3 regions of the Chryseobacillus diguaensis genome follow, and region 3 is predicted to be linked to each of the others. Evidence: riboswitches for the same ligand, from Rfam matches in the RefSeq annotation. Region 3 holds a riboswitch; each other region holds the start of a gene.
What was found. A riboswitch is a leader RNA that binds a small molecule or an ion and turns the genes downstream of it on or off. The one in region 3 is predicted to bind cyclic di-GMP.
Positions count from the first base shown of each region.

Region 1: it holds a riboswitch for cyclic di-GMP, as region 3 does, so the genes downstream of both, ACOT8F_RS15320 (hypothetical protein) here and ACOT8F_RS14485 (anti-repressor SinI family protein) in region 3, are expected to answer to the same signal.
Region 2: it holds a riboswitch for cyclic di-GMP, as region 3 does, so the genes downstream of both, ACOT8F_RS08445 (hypothetical protein) here and ACOT8F_RS14485 (anti-repressor SinI family protein) in region 3, are expected to answer to the same signal.

Region 1 is NZ_JBMKNV010000010.1:73,074-78,747, forward strand. It holds gene ACOT8F_RS15305 (DUF2238 domain-containing protein) at 1-529, opposite strand, end outside; gene nagE (N-acetylglucosamine-specific PTS transporter subunit IIBC) at 1,190-2,668, shown strand; gene ACOT8F_RS15315 (hypothetical protein) at 2,803-2,997, shown strand; cyclic di-GMP riboswitch class I at 3,178-3,262, shown strand; gene ACOT8F_RS15320 (hypothetical protein) at 3,367-3,705, shown strand; gene ACOT8F_RS15325 (GGDEF domain-containing protein) at 3,887-4,285, shown strand; gene modB (molybdate ABC transporter permease subunit) at 4,444-5,103, opposite strand; gene modA (molybdate ABC transporter substrate-binding protein) at 5,108-5,674, opposite strand, start outside.
Region 2 is NZ_JBMKNV010000004.1:227,485-233,158, reverse strand. It holds gene ACOT8F_RS08465 (MFS transporter) at 1-797, shown strand, start outside; partial or broken gene ACOT8F_RS20960 (IS110 family transposase) at 941-1,138, shown strand; gene ACOT8F_RS08460 (TM2 domain-containing protein) at 1,276-1,488, opposite strand; gene ACOT8F_RS08455 (S8 family peptidase) at 1,635-2,681, opposite strand; gene ACOT8F_RS08450 (protease inhibitor I9 family protein) at 2,665-2,979, opposite strand; cyclic di-GMP riboswitch class I at 3,148-3,230, shown strand; gene ACOT8F_RS08445 (hypothetical protein) at 3,488-3,898, shown strand; gene ACOT8F_RS08440 (nuclease-related domain-containing protein) at 3,938-4,654, opposite strand; gene ACOT8F_RS08435 (hypothetical protein) at 4,667-4,897, opposite strand; gene ACOT8F_RS08430 (ligand-binding sensor domain-containing protein) at 5,509-5,674, shown strand, end outside.
Region 3 is NZ_JBMKNV010000009.1:65,096-70,769, forward strand. It holds gene ACOT8F_RS14475 (DEAD/DEAH box helicase) at 1-1,154, shown strand, start outside; gene ACOT8F_RS14480 (YqhG family protein) at 1,168-1,962, shown strand; cyclic di-GMP riboswitch class I at 2,226-2,318, shown strand; gene ACOT8F_RS14485 (anti-repressor SinI family protein) at 2,346-2,501, shown strand; gene ACOT8F_RS14490 (helix-turn-helix domain-containing protein) at 2,577-2,915, shown strand; gene ACOT8F_RS14495 (DUF5658 family protein) at 2,949-3,248, opposite strand; gene ACOT8F_RS14500 (MFS transporter) at 3,422-4,720, opposite strand; gene ACOT8F_RS14505 (levoglucosan dehydrogenase) at 4,899-5,674, opposite strand, start outside.

The sequences.
Region 1 (5,674 bases), on a different contig from region 3:
CGATTATGAAACCTCCAATAGTATCTGCGATCAAATCCGTCATCGTATCGCTGTTCCCGCCAAACTGCAATTTTGTGCCGAAAAAGGTGTCCATGCTAAACTCATATATTTCCCAAATAACCCCTCCAAGTACCGGGAATGCAAAAAGAAACACAAAGAGAAACCGGGCAGGAACAGCTTTTCTTATTTTTTCAGGTACCAGGCAGCAATAAAATGCCGTTCCTGCAAAGACAAGAAGAACTCCGCTCAAAAAATGCAAAAATAAATCCCACCAGCAAAGACTGTACCATTTTAAAATGGAACCGAGAAAATGAGAGGCAAATAAAAATCCTAAGTAGGAAAGAACTAAAGGGGTTTTTAGCTGAAGCTTCGCAAAATAAGTCAAAAGGTGAGGAACAAAGCCGCAAAAAAAGCTGGTCAGTGCGTAACTTGATTTTGAAGCATCCCCCTTTAAATAGAAAAAAACAAATGTTCCTGCCATAAAAACAAGAAATAAGGCGTTTGGAAGAATCATAGGTTTCCTGGACATCTTCTCACCTCTTTGCTTCAAGAAATAAATAACCCCCCTTAGGTCAGTCTTAATGGGATTCTTTCCTATTTCTATGTTGATCAATTTCCATAAATGCCGCTTCCATTATCCTTTGCACGCAACCAGAAAAGAGCACATTCCCTGTGCTCTTTTCTGTTGCATTTTTATGGAAGTGCAAATTTCATTTAGGCTCAAAAGGTAAATCATATTTGTGCTGACACTGCTTTCGCTGTATTTGAATAAATAAAAAAACGTCCCTAAATAAAAGAAGAGCCGGGTTCAAACTTCTCTTTTTTTCATGCGGTTTTACGGGAATAAAAGGCCCGTGTCCATAGAAAAATAGCATTTCCAATCAGTAAAATAGAAAATTCCTGCCCTGTTTTTTCTTTTGTTATCCAGAGTCATACAAGGACCAAATTAGCAAGGCAGCTGGTGAAAAAAAATATACGTATTTTTGGCGGCTTTTTCATAAGCTAATTCAACCAGGGAAATATTCATCGCTTTTCTTTTATTCTTGAATCTTTACATCTAATAAATTTCAATCCAATAGATAGAGGAAGTTCTTGGAATTAGGTCATTCCGCACATTAAATAAGCTTATATATTACTATAAAATTAGTAATGAATACGCTTGCATATAAAAGTGAGGGGGAATACACAAATGATGAAATATTTGCAAAGAATGGGCCGCTCCTTGATGCTGCCAGTTGCAGTTTTGCCTGCAGCTGCCATTCTTATGGGGATCGGGTATTGGATTGACCCTGCAGGGTGGGGTGCAGACAGTCCGATTGCCGCTTTCCTGATTGGAGCCGGCAAATCGATATTGGACAATATAGCTATTTTGTTCGCAGTAGGGATTGCGCTTGGGATGTCGAAGGAAAGAGACGGGGCATCTGCAATAAGCGGTCTTGTGGCTTATTTGGTTATCACCACGCTTCTTTCTGCCAATTCTGTTGCTTTGCTGCAGGGAATTGATGCTGCGAAAGTAAATCCGGCCTTTATAAAAATTCAAAACCCGTTTATTGGTATCATTTCAGGATTGGTTGCCTCTGTCATGTACAATCGATTCAGTCACGTTAAATTGATTGATGCCTTAGCTTTTTTCAGCGGAAAACGGCTCGCTCCAATCATGTCGGCAGCTACTATGCTTGTTGTTTCTCTTGTGTTTCTTTTCGTGTGGCCAGTTGTCTATTCAGCTCTTGTATCATTCGGAACATCAATAAGCAGCCTTGGCTTTGTCGGAGCTGGCCTGTATGGCTTCTTCAACCGGCTGCTTATCCCGCTTGGACTTCACCATGCCTTAAATGCGGTATTCTGGTTTGATGTTGCAGGAATCAATGATATCGGGAATTTCTGGTCAGGCAAAGGGACAAAGGGTGTTACAGGAATGTATCAGGCTGGCTTCTTCCCAGTAATGATGTTCGGTTTGCCGGCTGCAGCGCTAGCCATGTATCATACAGCTAAAACGCATCGAAAAAAAGAAGTCGCTTCCTTAATGCTTGCAGCAGGAGTTGCTGCCTTTTTCACAGGAGTAACAGAACCGATTGAGTTTGCTTTTATGTTTGTCGCACCGGCACTATTTCTCGTTCATGCCGTTCTTACAGGTCTTTCTCTTGCCATTGCTGCTTTGTTTCACTGGACAGCAGGCTTTGGTTTTAGCGCAGGACTGATTGACTTTGTTTTAAGCTCAAAGCTGCCATTAGCAAACATGCCTTACATGCTGCTGATCCAAGGTCTTGTGTTTGCAGTGATCTACTACTCTATTTTCAGGTTCATGATTGCAAAATTCAACTTGATGACACCGGGAAGAGAAGACGAAACCATTGAAAAAGGCGAGGGAATTATGGCGGGCAAAGAAATAGCAGCTGCCAGCCTTACTAATAAAAATAAGCAATTTTCGGCCATGGCCGCTAAAATCTACGAAGGTTTGGGCGGAGATGAAAACGTAACGTCTGTTGACAACTGTGTGACCCGTTTAAGAATCGAAGTGAAGGATATGAATGCCGTTGATCAGCAAAAGATTAAATCAACAGGTGTCCCGGGTATTAACATCGTTGGGCCGCAGAGCATTCAAGTAATCGTTGGAACTTCTGTTCAATTTGTGGCAGATGAAATCATCAGCATACGGAATCAATCTTAAAGGCTCTTTCTTAAACTTTATTGCTTTGTTATCCATATAGCTCCATTCAGAGCAGGAAACCGTTTTGGTTTCCTGCTTTTATTTGGTCTATTAGTGATGGCGGGGACCCATTTCATTTTTACCTGGATTATGAAATGCAGCACTGCTTTTTAACGAAAGGCATTCAAATCCATTACTGTGATGAAGTTCTTACTCATTTCAGACTGAACGAACAGCTAGGAACAAAACGGGGCACGAAAGCTATTGAAACCTATTACCGTCCGTTACTCGCCAAATACATTGTGACAGAACTTAACTGCAAAAGAATCAAGGGTAAAGAAAAGGACTGATCTGAAGAGGCCGGTTCTTCTAAAGGCGAAGAACTATTCTCATTTGGCTAATCATATGAGATCATTCTGTGTTTATCATTTTAAAGTTGCGGGTATTTAGGTTAAAAAGAACTATTAAATATTTTAAAAATAGGCCTATTGATCTATAAGGGAGTCTGTTATATAATTGAAAAAAATGACAATTGAAAAAGGCAAATCCGTTGAAAAACGGAGACGCAAAGCTAAAGGGGCTAAAGTCGAAGGATCATGCCAGCCAGCTACCGGTATAAGCACATTTAGACAGGCTAATCGGTGAAGATTGGCTCTTTTTATTTGAGTGAAAGCCACTTCGCTGGAATTGTGAACCTTAAAAAACTGCGAGGATAAGAGATGAAGTTAATCATCGGGATACTGTTAGGGATTCTTGTCACTATGATCGTCAATCGCATGATTTATAAAAGGCAAAAGAGGAGATTTGAAGACTTTGAACGGATTTTTCAGCTCGCTGAAAAGTCCAGAGATATTATTTATTATTGTGAGGTGGAGCCTGAACTGAAATATAAATACATCAGCCCTTCCCTTGACCTGGTTTTGGGAGAAGGGACGGTGAAGGAAGCCTATCACAACGCGCATTCAGCCTTTGGTCTTATTCATCCTCACGATTATGGTATTTTGCAAAATAAAATATCAGGGAAAATGGATTTTAATAAACCCATTATTCAGCGATAGAGAGATAATGAAGGTAATTATAAATGGTTTGAGGAATACACTAGTCCTGTATATGAAAATGGTCAATTAAAAGCTTTGCACGGAATTATCCGAAATATTAATAACCGAAAAGAATTAGAAAAAAACCTCATGCAGCGTATTTACCGTGATGGTCTTACAGGGGCTTATAACAGGGGAGCAGATGGAAAAGTACGACAAGCAAATAGACCTTCCAGTTTCAATCATTGTGCTGGATTTGGATGAGTTAAAAAAATGGAATGACACATTGGGACATGCAAAAGGTGATGCACTGATTAAGCAGACAGCAGCGATCTTAAATAGCTTTGCCAGTGATCGGTTGACCATTTCAAGAATTGGCGGCGATGAGTTCGTTTTGATCGGAGAAGCTTTTACGGAGAAAGATACTGAGGGCTTAATTCGAAACATTTTTGAACGTTTGGAAGCGAGTAACCAAGAAAATGGGACGAACCTATGCTTATCAGTAGGAAGTGCTGCAAGTCTGCGTTCGATCGGTTGTATGGACAGCTTGTTCAGAGAAGCAGATAAAAAGATGTATACGCACAAAAATAGCAAAAAATAGGATTGAAAGAATCCTGAGACAGTTTCAAGATTCTTCAATCTTTTTTTGTTACCTGAATTTATTTCAATTCTTAACTCAGTTTGCGCACTGAATCCAGCTCCAGCGCCTAGCCCGATCTGAAGTGCATGACGGGGCTGTTCAAGGCGCTTGGGCCTTTTTTACCCTTTCCTCATCAGCAATTGAAGAATGGCAAGCATAAAAAACGATATGCCAACAAGACACCCTGTCCACATCCAGGCGAGGTTCATGTTCCCTTCATCAAAAGCTAAATAAATCGCCGTTGAAGCTGTTTGTGTCTTACCGGGAATATTGCCGGCAAACATGATAGTTGCCCCAAATTCTCCTAGTGCTCTGGCAAAGCTGAGAATAGCCCCCGCAAGGAGTGGTTTAAGAGCAAGCGGTATGGAAATAAAGACAAGTAAATGAAATTTGCCTGCTCCGTCTACAAGGGCAGCATCCTCAATATCACTGTCAATCGACTCAAATCCCGCTTTTGCCGATTGGTACATCAGTGGAAAAGCCACTGCAGCGGAGGCAAGTACTGCGGCCCACCAAGTAAACACGACTGGCTGCCCGAATACCCATTCAATGACTTTCCCTGCAGCGCTATTGCGCCCTAAAAGAACTATTAACAGGAAACCGACAACGGTCGGCGGAAGTACGAGCGGCAGGAGAAAAAACGTTTCAAGCAGAATTTTCCCTTTGAATTTTTTGCCCGCCATCCATCTTCCAAAAATAAGACCCGCAGCAAATACTACCAGCCCTGCTGCCACAGCAATTTGCAGGGATAAAATGACAGGCGGCCAAAAGGCATCCATAACATTACCTCACTTCATTAAAACCATACTTTTTCAGCACTTTTTGAGCTGAATCTTTTTGAAGAAACTCATAGAATAACAGTGCTTCCTTAGGATGTTTGCTGTTTTTGACCATTCCAGCCGGATAGACAATGGGTGAGTGAGAAGCAGGTGCTGCCTCTTCAACAATCGTTACTTTCTTTGAGGTAAGGGCATCTGTTTTATAAACAAGTCCTGCATCAACACTTCCAGATTCCACATAGGCGAGAACCTGGCGAACATCTTTTGCGTATACTACTTTCTGCTGCAATTCGTTCCAAAGGTTCATGTGCTCCAATGTTTCTTTTCCGTATTTGCCTGCCGGTACAGAATTTGGAGTTCCAATAGAGAGGTTCTTTGCCTTTTTCAAGTCTTCAAATGAACGGATGGCTGTTTCATTTTTAGGAACGACGAGCACCACCTCATTCCCGGCTATGTCCTTTCTGTTTTTATTTTCTATGTATCCTTCTTGGACGAGCCTGTCCATTTTATCTTCCGCGGCGGACAAAAATAAGTCTGCAGGAGCCCCCTGGGATATTTGCTGCTGAAGAGT
Region 2 (5,674 bases), on a different contig from region 3:
TTTCTTTCATTGTTACTGGTGCGCTAGGGCTACTATGGACTATTGCTTGGTTATATTATTTCAAAGATAAACCGGAAGAAAGCAAAGCTTCAAAAGAAGAAATAGAATATATCAGATCAGGACAACATCAGGAAGAGGTTCAAGGTCAGTCTGATGTTAAGTGGTACCAATTTTTAAAGCAGAGTAATGTTTGGGTATTATTATTTGGACTGTTTGCACAGGACTATTTACTGTTTTTAATACTTACTTGGTTACCGACTTACTTAGTCGTGGCAAAGCATATGACGCTACTTAAGGCTGGATTTAATTCAGTTCTACCTTGGGTAGTGGCTGCAATAGGTGCAATAGTAGGTGGAAGATTATCTGATTATTTAATAAAGAGAGGCTGGAGTTCTATTAATTCAAGAAGGTTTGTCTTGACAATAGGGACTATGCTTTGCACGGTTATTATTCCGGCAGCATTTACAAACAGTATTCCTCTTGCTTTAACGTTAATCTCAATTGCTATGGGTGGAATGATGCTCGCAAATAGTAATGTATGGGCGGTGCTTGCAGACATTGCACCTAAAAGTTCAATTGGTACGTTATCAGGTTTGCAAAATTTTGTCGGGAATATCTCAGGGTGGATTGCACCAATCTTAACAGGTTATTTGGCTGACCGCCTCCACAACTTTGCACTAGCATTGGTTATCGCAGGAATCATCGCTGCTATCGGAACAATTGGATATGCATTCTTCTTAAAAAACAATGATAAGAGTAAGAATAATGAGGTTGTAGTAGATCAAGTTGCAAAATAACAGATGCCCATTATAATTGTATGTGAAAAATCTTGTGAGATAGAGTAATAAAAAAGTCTCCTTTAAATCTTTAAAAATACGACATATGCCCACCTAGTCAAAAACTTCAGTATTTATAAGGAGATAAGATATTTTTAAATTCATCCAGTAAGCTACGCCAGGCACTATATAGTGCAGTGTTATGTGGTTTAAGGAAATCACGAAACATAAAATTAATAGAGTACTATCAAAAGAAAAAGGATGAGGGTAAGCCACATAAGGTTGTAATGGTAGCTTGTATGAATAAACTACTCCATTGGATTTATTACATTCTAAAACGTAAAGAGGCTTTCATTTTATAAACCATAAATTAACTTAAAAGTAGATATTAGTAAAGAAAGAATAAATTAGTATAAATGCATCAAACGAAATAAACTTAAAATAGTAGTTAACTAGAAAGAGCCATGACAATTAAGGTATTGTCATGGCTCTTTTTAGCTTAAGCTATTGCATGGTTATATTTGCTGTCGAATTTTTCCTTACTGCTAATAAGATAAAAAATCCCTTCAATAAATCCGATAATCTCTGGAATTCCGGTCCAGCAAAATAAAAGATAAAGAATACCTTTGCCGGGTTTGCCCAGATAGAATTTATGGAGTCCTAACCCTCCGGCTATAATTCCAAGCGCTCCTGCTATTAATTTGCTTTTCATATCTCCACCTCAATCTGATTTTTATATAGATAGATTTCCTTTATGAATAGCTGTTAAACATATCGGTTTATTTACAAAGCAAAACCCTCCATGTACGGGTCATGGAGGGTTTCATTTAACGGTACCTGCTTATTCTCTCGTTAATCCTAAAAGTACTTAAGAACATTCAATTTATATTGCATAGCATTTTTGTCATATCCCCGAGGTAACTGATTCACTGCCTGCTGGGCTGCGTTTATGTCTGTTTTAGAAAGAGTATTTTCCGCTATTGATGTTAATTTCTTAGCGAGATCTAGTTTACTTAATGGCTTTTGACTTACAGGTGGGGCCGATAATTCCTGGCTAAACCGGGCAAATCCATATCCATATATGGAATCTCTTCCTGCAGTGCCTAAATCTGTTGTGTAGCTTTGCAGCAGCTGGCGCAGTTCTGCATTCGTTTTTAATGGATAATGCTGTTTCAACACGGCAAGCATACCGGTAATATGCGGTGTTGCCATAGAAGTACCGCTTAAATAAGCATATTGATTGTTTAAGTAAGTACTTGGAATATCAACTCCTGGAGCGGCAAATTCTACCTTGCTTCCTGTCGAGGAAAAGCTACCTCTCGTATATTTCTGGTCAACAGCTGAAACAGCAATAACACTGTCATATAATGCAGGGTAGTCCATTGTATTACCTGTTCCAGCGGCATTTCCTTCATTACCGGCAGCCGCAACAACCAAAATTCCTTTTTTGAAGGCACTGTCAACTGCTTCATGAAGAAGCTTCGAGTCGTCTTTTGTTCCAAAGCTCATATTAATGATGTTCATATGATTTTGAATTGCCCAGTCAATGCCCTTTAAAATGCTTTCAAGTGTTCCATTGCCATCCTGATCCATGGCTTTTACGGCATAAAGCTCGGCGTCAGGTGCGACTCCCACGGTTCCGATGCCATTATGCCTGGCAGCAATAATTCCTGCAACATGTGTTCCGTGCCCGTTATCATCTTTATAGGATGTCGTGTAATCGACAGTTGAAATCCCGCCAGCTACATTAAGATCGGAATGCGGTCCGATTCCCGAATCGATTACTGCTACCTTCGTTCCTTTGCCGGTATATCCTTTATTCCAAATGAGGGGAGCATTGACTGCTTTCGTATCCCACCATGATTCTTCCTTTGACACAGCTTTCGTATTATATGACTTTTTCAAAGCCGCTGTGTGAAACACAATATTTCGTTTCTACAGAAGCGATATCTGGATTATTTTCAAGCTTTTGAATATTGGCAGTATCAGCTGTTACGGATACTGCAGGAAGAGCTTTAAACTGATGCTTGATCTTCTCGCTGCTTTTGATAGCATCCTGCTTTCCCTTCGCATTTTTATAGACTACAAGTACTTCCTTTTTCTGAATGCTTTTTGCACTTGCCTGATTTTGATGGGGGATGCCTCCCAAAACGAGACCAATTGAAAGAATCGAGCTTACCAAGAGCATATTTTTCTTTCTCATGCATCCTCTCTCCTTATATAAATAGTAAAATAGTTTTTGAATTCACTAGTAATATCGGCACGTTTTGTTGAAAATTATAGATTGTGACTATTAATTAAATGTAAAAAAATATATAAATGTGTAAAAAGAACCAAAAAAATATATACTCTTTTGGAAATCAATGTATAATTTGAACCAGGGTAAAGGCTGGGAAACCAGCTGACACAAAGCTATAGGGGCTAATGTAATGACTATGCCAGCCAGCTGCCATTACCTATAAAATATTTTCTAGGAGGAATTGGTAATGTTCAAAAAGGTTTTAGCTGCTTCACTTTCAGCAATCGTTGTACTCTCTCCGATGAGTAATGTTCAAGCTAAAGAGGCTAAACACGTCAAAACAGTAAAAGTGGTCAAAATGTAAAACTCTGCGAAAAAAGGACACCCAAAAAAGCTCACTAAATCAGAAATTCAAGAACTGAAAAAGAAGGCCGCTGATCTCAATAAAAAGTTAAGCGGCATAGAGAAAGAATTGAAAACGATTATGAAGGACTCTCGTCATAAGGAATATAAACCGGAACAGCCTGCCCAGCCACCAGCAGATCAAGCAAATACTGGTGATGCAAAGGGAACAGATGACCAAGTGACACCGGTTACTCCTGCTGAGCAGGAAACACCTAGTGCTGATGACCAATCATCTCTTCCAGCTAATCCTCAAGAGTCCTTGTCAGTATCAACTAAGTCAGAAACAGTCAATGCAACAGATACTCAGGTGACTATTGCAAAACTAAAAGAAATAAACAAGCAAATTCAAGCTGTGAAAAAAGAAATACAAGCATTGGAGAAAAAAGCTGCTAAACAGTTGGACTTCAAAGTGCTTTCTAAAAAAGCAGAGTATCTTCAGGAAGTTGTCGTAAAACAAATAAAAAATCTTAATAAATAGAAAGAAGGCCATTCCAATTAATCGGAATGGCTTTCTTATTTATTGCATGTGGTAAACACGATCTCTCGTTGATCCTGAGGCAGGCAGGTTCATTGAGGATAATAATTTGGTGGCAAGCGAGATTGATGGAAGGGTAAGGAATGTTCGGAATTCTCCGTTTGTAATGAAAGGTTTGATGAGGAGGAAATAATCCTTAACTGAGTTGATATAGGCATCTTTTGATTGGGAGATACAGTTAGAACAAAACCAGTGCCCTCGTTGCCTCACCATAGGAAGCTGATAGCAAGAGGGACAGTGGACACCCTTCCTTATCTCAGTTGGATCTATTTTATATAGTTCAAGAAGGTTTCTCGAAAGAGGTGTGTATTCTTTTACCAATCTTTTTGAAATCTTTAGCAATTCTTTTTTAGTGAATAACTCCGATTTGTTTTGTTTTTCTAGATCATCTATTTTGTTTAGCACGTTTGCTGCTTGGCAAACTTTTTTCTTAAGATAGGAGTTTTTTTGATGGTTTTCTATAATCGTTGAGGGATTGCTGATAACAACAAGAGTTTGAATTGGAGGGAGAGGGAATTTGCGGTTTATGAACCAATTGACCAGATGGGATTGCTGCCGTTTAATTTGAAGGAGGGGGTCCGGAAATGCTTCTTCTTTTTCTCCGGTTTTTCGAATCAGCTGATGAAAATCACCGTCAAAATATAATTTCCCCGATATGTTTTTTACTTCAATGATAAAGAAGTTGGATGGAGAAAGAATCAGTGTATCGATTTAAAAGAAATGCGTATCATCTGACAAGCGGAGATCATGCAAAATATAGTATTTATCCTTGTCCAGATATGTGAAATAATAATCAACAGACTGTTCTCCTCGGTAACCGGCCATATTTTTCAGGTAATCTTCTTGAATGAAAGAGCGTTTCGGATGGGATTCAGGCAATCGTCTTAATAATGCCTCCAGTTGTTGAATGTGCAGGGGTATATTTCGAGGTTTAATGATCAAAGAATCACTCCTAATTGAGAATTTTGAAGGAATCTATTTAAAAATGAGGAAAATCTATCCATATAAGGGGAGAATCTATCTAAAAACTGTGAAAATCTATCCAAATATTACAAAAATCTATCCGAAAACCGCAATAATCTATCCAAACGCCAATTCAAAAAATCCCACCTCCTAAGTGTGCCATCCGAATCAATTTTACCACAAATTGGGTCCATAAGAAGTTGTGTCGAATTTTGACGCCTATTGACAAATATTTTTTAAAAAGTTAAAAGTTTTTTAACAAAAAAGGAATAATTTATGTTAATATTAGTTCGAAAGACCCGAGATATTTTGTGATAGATGGTCTATTATGAAGTTAGCAGCTAACACAAAATATTTCAAAAAATGTTTTCCCCTTTCAAATCAAATAGAGAGAACCTTCCATCAATTATGGAAGGTTTTTCTTTTTAAAGGCAAAGCCGTTCCATTTTTACGTTCTTTGGTAAATATTACAGTAGATCTAAAATGTCAGGTTTCGGCAATTTATTTCAACTTTTTTCCTGATACTTATGACATAAATTATATACTTTGGTAGAATATACAATATATAAAGGTTTTGGAGGCTATTTATTTTGAAATTTCTTCGTGTACTTCTTGCAGCTATTGTCCTCGGCTTTGTTCTATCCTATCCTGCCCTTGCTCAAGAGGGACCCTTTGAGAATCTTGGACCCCAGGTTCAATATGTAAATGTTATTAAGGGAAAAGCCGGCGTTAATGCTTATGGACAGCCGATTTATT
Region 3 (5,674 bases):
ATAAACTGAAAAACAATAAAACAAAAAACTATGAATTTGTTTTAAAGCTGAAAAAGAAATATTGTCTTCTTTTAACAGCTACTCCGATCCAAAACAGAATTGAAGAAATATTTAATTTGGTTTCTCTTTTAAAACCTGGTCATTTAGGAAACGAAGCTTATTTCACAGAAGTTTATTCAGCCAAGAATAGAGAGGTCGAATACCATGATCACCTGCGGGAATTGATCAATAAAGTGATGATCCGAAACCGCAGAGGCGACACTGGAATCGACTGGCCAAAAAGAATCGTGGAAACCATCTCCATTACGTTTTCAGAAACAGAACAAAATCTTTATGATGCCATCTCTAATGTTAAAAGTCTTTCTCCGCTTGGAGTGCCAATGTTTTCATTAATGACGCTTCAGCGGGAAGCCTGCAGCAGCAGGGAAGCAGTCTATATGACATTAAAAAAGATGCTGGAAAGACCAGAGGAGGAAGGCAAGGTTTTTCCTGAACATGTGATTCAGCATTTAATGAAGGAAATTGATAATGTCACTCAAAACTCGAAGGCAGAGAAGGTGCTTGAGCTCATTCAAAAAATTGATGATAAAGTCATTATCTTTACAGAATACAGAGCTACCCAATTTTATCTGCAGTGTTTTCTAAAGCAGCATGGTATCTCCTCTGTTCCTTTTAGAGGAGGCTTTAAGCGCGGGAAAAAGGATTGGATGAAAGAGCTTTTTAAAGGAAACATGCAGGTTCTTATTGCGACAGAAGCAGGCGGAGAAGGCATAAACCTTCAGTTCTGCAATCATATCATCAATTATGATTTGCCGTGGAATCCCATGAAGCTTGAACAAAGAATCGGAAGAATACACAGGCTCGGGCAGGAGCGGGATGTTCACATCTATAATATGTCCACAAAAAATACGGTTGAAGAACATATTCTAAAGCTTCTATATGAAAAAATTAATCTTTTCGAAAAAGTAGTTGGAGAGCTGGATGAAATTTTAACTAAGCTCGAAATTGGCAATTTTGAAGATCACATTCAGGACATCTTTTTCCATTCTTCCTCAGAAGGAGAAATGAAAATAAAAATGGATAATTTGACCTCCATCCTCTCTTTTGGAGAAGAAGAATTACAAACAAAAAAAGCAGCAGGACAAAGAGAATAGGAGAGATTAGAGAATGAAACAGCAGGAAATTCATAGCTTGCTTCAACGTTTTTTTATCGCCAACTCATGTGAAATACTGGAAAATGCTGCAGGGTTCATGAATGTACAATTAACCATTGAAATGGATAAGGAATTAATGAACAGGCCTTTTTATTGGCACTATCTTGAAAAAACCGGAGGCATACCGAACCCAATGCCGCTTACCCTTATCACTGACAAGGAAAAAACCGACAGCAGCATTAAGGGTGAGTTTATTCATTTTGGCTCCCCGCGCCTGCACCAAATTTTCCAGGCAAATCAAAAGCTGGGCGGATTTATTCGATTATATGAACAAACGAAACCGTCCAGCGGAAACACTCCTCTGCACCCATGGCTTGGAGTCAATGTCCAAGTATCCTACCAATGTGATATGAAAAAGGATGTTTTATATTCAATCGGACTTCACTTAATCAGCGGAGCCATGTCAGAGCAATTTCAAGATAAACTGGAAAGACTCGAACTGACGCCAAAAATTCCTGATCTCTGCTTTACCATGTCCCCGATTATTCGTCCGCAAAGCGGTCTGAACCGGATATACAATTTTATACAGGAAAAAGTCGAAAAAGAAGATCATGGCTGGGCAGATGATGCAAGGCAAAGATGGAATGCAGATCTTATGCTTTTAAATCACTTTTACGAGAATCTCGACGAAAAACCTGATGCTTATCATCTCGAAAAAGAAGCCTTGCGTGATCTATATGAACCAAAAATTACAATCTCAATAAAAAATGGCGGGATATTTTACCTAAGTCCTGAATTCGCACACTAAAATAGGATGATAGATAGATTTTTCAAATAAGGCTTAAACTCCCGTTTTCGACTAATTATCCAAAAATTTATTAGAAAAAAGTGATGTTCCATAAGCCGTTAGCAGGTTTTATAGTGACAAATTGATTAATTTTGTAAAATTTTATTTTGTCGACACAATTCAGCATACTTTCTATAAATGCAAATTTATACTAATAGTACAAAGGTTGATACATACATAAATGACAAAAGTTGTATTAAAATGGATTTTTATGGTATTAATCTTTCAGATAAAGGCAAACTTGCTGAAAAGCAAGGACGCAAAGTCACGGGTCTACCATTGCATATGGATGCAATCAGGATAGCCGGACTGCCTGACTATGTATTTTGGGAGGGTAAATGGGGATGGCTGAAAATATGTGGGATGCAGAACCTTTGGACCAGGAGTGGAAAGAATTAATCTTATCCGCTTTGGATATGGGAATTACTTCTGAAGAAATTCGAAATTATCTCAGTTCTTTTTCAAAAAACAGTGTGAAACTACCCGAGTTGTCGAAATAATTTTGTCGATTTTCGTTCTTTTTATAGAAAAATCCCCTTCTCTATATGCTATAATATCTACGGGAAGGTGATTATATGATAGGCCAGCGCATTCGCAAATATCGAAAAGAAAAAAATCTTTCATTATCCGAACTAGCAGACCGAGCAGGAGTCGCAAAGTCATATTTAAGCTCTATTGAACGAAATCTCCAATCTAATCCCTCTGTCCAGTTCCTGGACAAAATTTCTTCTGTGCTTGGCGTCTCTGTTAACACCCTTCTTAACGAAGAAGACGACGACAGCACTTACTCAAGCCAACTGGATTCAGAATGGGCTACACTCGTCAGAGAGGCTATGCAGTCTGGTGTAACCAAGGACCAGTTTAAAGAATTTCTTGAATTTAATAAATGGCGTTTTGATCAATCCAAAAAATAGACGGCTTCTAGAGGCCGTTTTTTCTTTTACCATTTACCTTACTGCATCATAAATCCATAATGTATGGAGTCCAAGCGTTAATGTATATAAAATGCACGCAGCAGATGTCACCCATTTTAAAAAGGTAGTCATCATAAGAGGAACTTTGATAACTAGACCAACCAAAATAAATGAAATCAAAAGCTTAACTGCCACAAAAAGAAACGGGTTCACTTCATATAGTGTATTCATAATCGGATTAAGTTCTTGAATAAAGCCAAGCCTTAGCCCGCTCAATGTTGCACACATATCTAGAATGTTCACCAATGCAAGGTAAAGAAAAGCCTTTTTCATATGGCAGCACCTCCTTCAGACTAACCTCTCGTTGTTACCTTAATATCCCCTTTTGGCTAAAAGAAAACCTTGTAAAATGAAACAATAGGCTGGGACCCACCCCGCCTATTGTATAAGTATTATTTTGCTTCCCCATCTCCTCAAAAAAACGCACTCTCCAATAAGAATGCGTGTTAATGGTTCACTACTTTAGCTTCAGCTGGTGCAAGTTCACGAACATCTTTGCTTTCTTTTTGCTTTACTTCATCTGGCAGCTTCATAAATCTCATTAAAATAGCACCGGTAAAGTATAGCATAGCAAATATCCAAATTACCCCTTCAGCGCCAATGCTATTGATGAACAAACCAACAACAGCGGGTGCGATGAAGTAGGACATACCGGCTCCAAAGCTTACAATCGCCATTGCTGAGCCTTTTTGGTCCGGTGCTAGAGCAGTTACAAGGGCGGAAAGCGGTACGAAACCGCAGAGAACGATTCCAAAGATGATTGCCGCCAGAGTCATAACATAGAAATTATGGCCAACAACATGCGGTGTATAAAAAAATACCAATATCATGACACCACAGCCAACGCTGCCAAGCCACATGATCGTTTTCTGCCATCCTAACCATCTGTCACTGATGTATGGGATGACCAGATTAAAGGCAATGTTTGCCAACCAAAAAGTTCCCCAAATTTGAAGCCATTCTGCAGTCGTATATTTGTACTCGGAAGCCAAATAAACAGGAAAAAAGATAGGAAGGGCTCCTACACCGACTGAATTGATGATACGAACCAGTCCGCCTATTGCCACTTTTGGTTTTTCAATGCAGATCGTAAATCCGCTAAGTAAACTCTTGATTTTTTCCTTTGCGTCGCCCGTGTTCTCAATGACTTTATCATTGCCGACAATTAAAAGTCCAGCAATTCCCCCAACCAGGACCCAGATAACAGCACTCCACAAGAGTCCCATATACCCAATTCGGTCAGTCATGAAAGCCGGGAAGTAACTTCCAACGACGTAAAGCCCGCCGCTCCATGCAGCCCAGAAAAGGCCTACTGCTGTAGCCATAATGCGTTGAGGGCTTCGATAGGTTACCCAAACTAAAAAAGAATAACAAAAGAAAGGATAGCCAATTCCGCGAAGTGCATAAGTTGGCAGCATCGCAGCAAAATTATGCGGTTTTAAACCCAGTTCAATGAAAAGGATTTGGCCGGCCAGCCAGGTTATCATCCCGATAACCATAACCTTTCTTGGTCCCCATATTTCAGTAAGCACTCCTGAAAAATAGGCAGCGACCGCCAGAACAGCACCATACGCTGTAAAAAGAGTTGCTGCCTGTTGAACAGTCAATCCCTGTTCAATTAAATAAGGAGACAGCCAGGCATGTTCTAATCCGTCCCCAGCCATAAAGATAAGGATTGCGACAAAGCCCCAGACCATTTTAGCCGGAAGGCCTCCCTTAGGTTCCTGTTTTGGAATCGCATTCATTTTTATCACCTCGAAATCATATTTTTACTCATGGCACCTGCAGGGTTTCTTATTCTAATATCAATAATCTGGAACAGCGGATGTTGACTTTGTAACGCCGCATAGCTTGTTCCAAATCGGCGAAAGTTCTTTTATAAAGGCCGCTGCTTAGGGGCAGCAGCCTTTACCCTTTTCCCTATTACTTTGGAATGTTGATCCAAGCTTCTTTTTCCGCTGATTCAAGAATCGCATCAGCAATAAGCTCGATACGGTATCCGTCCTGGAAGTTTGGTGAAAATTGTGTACCTTCTGAAATCGCTTTAAAGAAATCATGGGTTTCAATAATTTTTGTTTCCCCATAACCAATACCTAAAGCAGGGATTGGCCATAAAGCTTCTCCATACGGAGTCGCCGGACCGGAATAAACGGTTCTGAAGCCCTTCGCATCACTTGGATCGTCAGCGAAGCAAACTTGCAGTTCATCACGGCGTTCATAGTTGAAGTATAAAGAACCTTTTTCGCCATGGATTTCAAATGTCAGGAAGTTATTGCGCCCCCATGCATTACGGGTTGCTTCAATGGTTCCAATTGCACCATTGTCAAATTTCACCATTGTAATGAACTCATCATCTACATCGACTGTTTCTTTCGGAATATTCGCGTCACTGCTTTTCACTGTACCAAGCTTGTCAATCCCGCCAGTTTGGATTGGGCGTTCTGGAATCCAGGTTTTTGTAATGGCATTAACATCTGTAATTTCGCCAACCAGATAACGTGCATAGTCAACAACATGTGTTCCTATATCACCTAAAGCACCTGAACCGGCGATTTTCTTTTGGAAACGCCATGATAAAGGAGAGTTTGGGTCAGCGGACCAGTCTTGCAGATACGTTCCGCGAAAACTTAGGATTTTACCGATTCTTCCTTCTTCAATATACTTCTTGGCAAGGGCAACAGCCGGAGTTCTTCTGTAAT